One region of the Nostoc sp. UHCC 0302 genome, then DNA from elsewhere that is predicted to be linked to it. Evidence: predicted binding sites of a transcription regulator. Region 1 holds the regulator's gene; the other holds the start of a gene.
What was found. The regulator HrcA, encoded in region 1, represses chaperone genes, less so after heat shock. The targets are predictions, from matches to a motif close to TTAGCACTCNNGANTCNNGAGTGCTAA.

Region 1 (3,430 bases):
AGAAACTAGTTTTGAGCTTAGACAGTTCCCCTTCACGCTCCAAAGCCTGTAATCGATCAGGATTTACCAGTAAGGAAGTCATCACAGGGGCAAGTTTCGACACGAATATGGCAGCACCTGGTTGAGAAGTCGAGGCAATGAGGCTAGCTGGACTTTTGGCGAAAAACCAGTAAAAGCCAGCGATAACAACCACTAGTAGCGCGATCGCACCGGCCACTAAGAAACCAAAGAATGAGCGTTGCCTGTTCACATTAGACCTACTAAATACAAAAGTTGTCGCTAATTTCCTGTATCTACAGGAGCATGAGAGCGGTTATCTCTTTACAGACTTATCTGATGCCAAACTGAGGACATCTATCTTAGACCCGTTTGGACAATGGCATTTTTTGTTAATATCCGCACCCTAAACAAAGGTAACTAATAAGAATGGATGCTGATGCTAGGGTACAGATTTTCTGTCAACATAAATAATATATGATTGTTTACAAAAACCTTATGACTGACAAATCTTTTGGTCAAGCTATTACCCAAATTAGTGTAGAAGAACTCGCACAACGTCTCTCTTCTAATGAGCCAAGTATTCAACTAGTGGATGTGCGCGAACCACAAGAAGTAGCGATCGCCAATATTGAGGGTTTTGTCAATCTACCCCTAAGTCAATTTGCCGAATGGGGTGATCAAGTACCTACACGCCTTGATCCCCAAGCTGAAACCCTTGTGCTGTGTCACCACGGCGTCCGCTCTGCTCAGATGTGTCAGTGGTTAGTTGCTCAAGGATTTACAAATGTTAAAAATATTGCTGGCGGTATTGATGCTTATTCCCAATTAATTGACGCTTCAATTCCTCAATATTAGTCAAGTGAGTGTGTATAGTTTGGCTGGAACTTACTTATCCAGCTAACTTTTGCTATTCTGAAACATAGCAGTACATTAGTTCGGGGCTTTATGTGTAAAGCTTGGCATTTTCACCACTGGGTAAATACTCACGGTAATTTTTGTCCCTAATCTACTTGTAAATTGAAGAAAATTACGTATTCAATGATACTCTTTTTAGTAAATTCTTATGGAATAATACGGTTATAAAGCTGCTTAGTTTTAGATTAAAATCAACAGATTTTCCAGCAGTAATAAAATTTTGTTTAAAGCACACTTCCACAAAATTTTTGACATGAACTTTAAATTCTCTTATCACAACATTATTCAGTAATTTGCTATTTTAATTAATTATTAATAATTTTTGTTTAAGTCAAATCCAGAATTTTTCCAAGTTTGATTAAAGTTTGCCATCAGCAAAAAACATCCTATGGAAGTCCAGTTGACAAATCGACAACAGCATATACTTTGGGCAACGGTACGTCACTATATTGCTACCGCAGAGCCTGTTGGTTCTAAAGCTTTGGTCGAGGAGTACGACCTGGGAGTTAGCTCAGCGACGATTCGCAATATCATGGGCGTTTTAGAAAAGTCTGGGTTACTTTACCAACCCCATACCTCTGCTGGACGCATACCCTCTGACTCTGGGTATCGCATCTATGTAGATCAGTTAATTACACCTTCTCTGCGATCGCGCAGCGTCCCGCAGGGAAGCGGTACAGAAACTTTAGGGCGACAGGTAGAGGAGGCACTACAAAAGCGCCTTCAATGGGAAGATTGGAGTTTAGAAACACTTCTGCAAGGAGCTGCACAAATTTTAGCTACCTTAAGTGGGTGTATTAGCTTGATTACCATGCCACAAACCACTACAGCGCTGTTGCGACATCTGCAATTAGTGCAAATTGAAGCGGGTAAAATCATGCTAATTGTGGTAACAGATGCTTATGAGACACATTCCAGATTGATGGAATTGCCGGCAGTACCGGAAGAAATACAACGCGATGCAGAGGTTATTGATCGCGAGTTGCAGATTGTTTCTAACTTTTTGAATAGCCACTTACGAGGGCGAAGCCTGTTGGAATTAGCCGACCTCGATTGGAGTGAATTAGCTCAGGAGTTCCAACGGTATGGGGAATTTTTGAAAAATTCAGTTGCAGAATTGACTCGTCGCACTGTTACACCTACTGCCACACAAATTATGGTTCGGGGTGTAGCCGAAGTTCTGCGCCAACCAGAATTTTCACAACTACAGCAAGTGCAAACAATTATCCACCTGCTGGAAGAAGAACAAGACCAACTGTGGCGATTAATATTTGAAGAGCCAGAGCCGGAGGATGTGGGTAAACCACGGGTAACGGTTCGCATTGGTGCAGAAAACCCACTAGAGCCGATACGCACTTGTACATTGATTTCTTCCACTTATCGCCGAGGTTCAGTACCAGTAGGAAGTGTGGGAGTTTTAGGCCCAACGCGCCTAGATTACGAAAGTGCGATCGCTGTTGTGACAGCTGCTGCGGATTACCTATCAGAAGCTTTCAGTTATTTCAATCCTTAATTTTTAATCCTTATAGGGATTTATCAAAATCAATAATTAATACTAATTGTCTGCAATCATGGCGAGAAAAATTGCCTTTTGGGTGCTATGGCTGGGATTTATTGTCTATGCTTTTGTTTTGGCTCCTCCCCAGCAACCTAATACATTCGAGTTAATTAAAAACCTTTCTATTGCTCAGTGGCAAGGTATTAACCCTCTTGTTGTATCATTGTTCAACCTGATGGGCATTTGGCCTTTAATATACAGTGCAGTGCTTTTCATTGATGGTAGAGGGCAAAAAATACCTGCTTGGTTATTTGCCACTGGCTCCTTTGGTGTCGGGGCGTTTGCTCTATTACCTTACTTAGCTTTAAGGGAACCAAATAAAAAGTTTGTTGGTAAAAAGAATACTTTTCTGAAGCTATTAGATTCTCGTGTAACTGGTTTTGTGCTAACAATAGCGACGGTTATTCTAGTTGCTTATGGTTTACGGGGAGGAGATTGGGGTAACTTTGTGCAGCAGTGGCAAACTGACCGCTTCATCCATGTAATGAGCATAGATTTTTGCTTACTTTGCCTATTATTTCCGGCATTACTAACAGATGATATGGCGCGTCGCGGTTGGAAAAATCCGCAGCTTTTCTGGTTAATAGCATTTATACCACTCTTCGGCCCATTGATTTATTTGAGTGTGCGTCCACCTTTACCAGAAGTAGGAACAGAGGCAAGACTCAATCAGCAACCAGCAACAAATTGAATAATCAAAATAACACATGGCATCAGAGATGAAATTGAGATATTGAAATAAATCTCTTCATTCTCTCTGCGCCTCTGCGCGACACCACTTGCTACAACGGGGGGAACCTCCGCAACGCAGTGGCTCCTCTGCGTGAGATGAATAATTCCATAAAGCTTAAAATCATGACAAGAAAACTTGGATTGTGGTTACTATGGGCTGGATTTATCGCCTATATTTTATTCTTAGCTCCACCACTGCATCTAGAGGAGACACTGACGCTATTA
Region 2 (3,430 bases), 1.1 Mb from region 1:
AGGATATTACCACTTTTTATGTGTTTTCCTAGTTAACAATGTTTGCGACCCTTTTTAATTTATGTAACTTAACTTAACAATTAAATTAATCTTTGTGAACTAAAATCCAAATACGGTTTTCCGTACTTAAAAGATTGCTTAAGAAGCAGCCATAAGGATCTGCTGGGGCGAGGAGGCAGTAAATTGGAGCAGTTCTGCAAAGAGAAATCTCAGCGGAGGGTTAGCCTAGGCTAGGCTAATGCGAGGTTCTTTCCCTTGTGGCAATCCCTGGCTTGTAGAGGTGTTGGGGTCGCAGAGAATAAGCGTCCCGAACCCGGAGGGCAGCATCTGGCGTTTAACAGTAAGAGGAGATGCGATTCTTCCGACTACTTTTATGAGAAAGGACAATTAAGCAGATGCAATAAACACGTAACACTTGAAGGTAATTTAATAATTAGACAATAAGCCTTTAAGGAAACGAAACAGCCCTACCTTTTAAAGGGTTCCCCAGCTTGTAGACGCCTGTAGGCGTGCTTTACGCGGCTTACTGACGGGTAGCAAGTGGCGTTAATTTATAGTGATGGAATAACGTTTTGGATTGCAGAGATGTATCTACACAGTAGGCCGCAACCAGGGGAATATTCCAGGGATAAGTAGGAAAATGAAAATAAATCGTGTCATTGCGAGCAAAGCAATTTCAAATAAAATCGGCTGCTTTGTTTCACTCACAGTGAGAGTATTATATTGTATTGTGTCTCCTACTTAAACAAGATTACCGAACAAAAATTATCCTAACTTAGTTGAGATTTATCGCTACCTGCTGTGGTTTTGGCTCTGAGCAGGAATTTATCATTACCGCGTTCTCCATTGCCACAATTTCTAACTCAGCTTCTGGATGATTTTCTGCGAGGTTTTTGAAAGCAATGGCGACGACAGCACAAGGGTCAACACCTTGATTATGATATTTTGACCGAAAAATTCCCTAGCGATGTTTTACTTGCAGAGGCTGTGGCAATGTGGATATAGGCACAGCACAATAACTTGTATTACAGGAAATACTTATGAACCGCTCAAAAATAGTTGCCATTATTACAGGCGCGATTTCTGTTATTTTAGCGATCGCCTACCTGATCTTAGTCCAACTACTGGACTACCGGGACATGAAACCCGCCCCTATCAGCCAAACTGACTTAGCACCAGCCATGATTTCTCAGAGTTGGCAGATTGACAAAATTGCTCAGGTATAAATTAGATTTGGCAGATTTCAAGAGACGCACTTGAGTGCGTCTCTTGTTATTTATATTAATAATCTCGAAAAATGGTTACTCTCATCAAATCGCGTTACTCCCGATGAGAGTAAATTACGGTCGCTATGCTGTTCAGTTGCAGCCTTATGAAGTTAAAGCTGTGCCGCGTTATTTTCTGATTCTGGCTAAAAAGCAGGAAAGGTAGCCGTTACACATTGACTTTATGGCTATATTTAATTACTATTGCCACTTTATTTAGTACCGATTATTAAAAATTAATTGTCTTTTTTCTAAGGTGTTGCTCACTGAAACACGGAAAAGGATGTCTAAAGGTAAAAGCCGGAAATAATTATCTACTCATACTTTAGTAAACTAGCCTGCTTGCTCTTTAGTGCGGGAAACCGTACTCAATAAACTATTGCTATTACACATCAAATACAGATAAATTAGCACTCAGGAGTTGAGAGTGCTAAACTCTAGATAAATTAAATTTATGGAGAATTTAATATGGCAGCTGTATCTCTAAGCGTTTCTACAGTTAAACCTTTAGGCGATCGCATTTTTGTAAAAGTAAGCGCCCCTGAAGAAAAAACCGCAGGTGGTCTGTATTTACCTGATAACGCCCAGGAAAAGCCCCAGGTAGGAGAAGTAGTTGCTCTTGGCCCTGGCAAGCGTAATGACGACGGTAGCCGTCAAGAATTAGACATTAAAGTCGGCGATAAGGTGTTGTACTCCAAGTACGGTGGTACTGACATTAAGCTTGGCACCGAAGAATACGTACTACTTGCTGAAAAGGATATTTTAGCAGTCGTCATCTAAAGGTATGTGGGTTATGGCACACGGGAACAATGCCCAAATCCTAATCCCCAATTCCTAGCTACATACAAAATTGACTCAATCGCTTATTTGGACATATATGGCAAAGCGCATTATCTACAATGAAAACGCCCGTCGCGCCTTAGAACGTGGCATTGATATTCTGGCTGAGGCCGTAGCTGTTACCCTTGGCCCCAGAGGTCGTAACGTAGTTCTAGAAAAGAAATTTGGCGCACCGCAGATTGTGAATGACGGTGTAACCATCGCTAAAGAAATCGAATTAGAAGACCACATTGAAAACACTGGTGTGGCTCTGATTCGTCAAGCTGCTTCTAAGACTAACGACGCTGCGGGTGATGGCACTACCACCGCCATAGTCTTAGCTCACGCGCTTATCAAGGAAGGCTTGCGGAACGTTGCAGCTGGTTCAAATGCGATTTTGCTCAAACGTGGTATTGATAAAGCCACGACTTTTCTGGTAGAGAAAATTGCTGAACACGCTCGTCCTGTAGAAGATTCTAAATCTATTGCTCAAGTTGGTGCAATCTCTGCTGGTAACGACGAAGAAGTCGGTCAGATGATTGCCGAAGCAATGGACAAGGTGGGCAAGGAAGGCGTAATTTCCCTAGAAGAAGGGAAATCTATGTTTACAGAATTGGAAATCACCGAAGGGATGCGCTTTGATAAAGGCTATATCTCTCCATACTTTGCCACCAATACTGAGCGGATGGAAGCGGTTTTTGATGAGCCTTACCTGCTGCTGACCGATAAGAAAATCACTTTGTTACAAGACTTAGTGCCAATCTTAGAACAAGTAGCTCGTGCTGGTCGTCCTTTGGTGATTATCGCCGAAGACATTGAAAAAGAAGCTTTGGCAACCTTGGTGGTTAACCGTTTGCGCGGTGTGCTGAATGTAGCTGCTGTTAAGGCTCCTGGCTTTGGCGATCGCCGCAAAGCTCTACTAGAAGATATTGCTGTATTGACTGGTGGTCAACTGATTACCGAAGATGCTGGTCTGAAGCTAGACAATATCAAGCTCGATAGCCTGGGCAAAGCTCGTCGCATCACCATTACCAAAGACAGCACCGTCATTGTTGCTGAAGGTAACGAAGCTGCTGTTAAGGGTAGAATCGAGCAGATTCGCCGTCAAATTGAAGAAACCGAATCTTCTTACGACCAAGAGAAACTACAAGAGCGTCTTGCTAAACTGGCTGGTGGTGTTGCAGTGGTAAAAGTCGGTGCAGCCACTGAAACCGAAATGAAAGACAAGAAACTGCGCCTAGAAGATGCAATCAACGCTACCAAAGCTGCTGTAGAAGAAGGTATCGTTCCTGGTGGTGGTACAACTCTAGCTCACCTCGCTCCTGAACTTGCTGAGTGGGCAAACA

Region 2: a site for HrcA is predicted at 1,673-1,699, ahead of groES (co-chaperone GroES). Genes of this name have one in related genera too.

What each region holds. Positions count from the first base shown of each region.
Region 1 is NZ_CP151099.1:8,294,665-8,298,094, reverse strand. It holds gene WKK05_RS35905 (DUF3352 domain-containing protein) at 1-250, opposite strand, end outside; gene WKK05_RS35900 (rhodanese-like domain-containing protein) at 496-855, shown strand; gene hrcA (heat-inducible transcriptional repressor HrcA) at 1,304-2,428, shown strand; gene WKK05_RS35890 (DUF2834 domain-containing protein) at 2,487-3,164, shown strand; gene WKK05_RS35885 (hypothetical protein) at 3,329-3,430, shown strand, end outside.
Region 2 is NZ_CP151099.1:1,000,078-1,003,507, reverse strand. It holds gene WKK05_RS04155 (hypothetical protein) at 1-58, shown strand, start outside; gene WKK05_RS04150 (hypothetical protein) at 1,041-1,226, shown strand; gene groES (co-chaperone GroES) at 1,734-2,045, shown strand; gene groL (chaperonin GroEL) at 2,143-3,430, shown strand, end outside.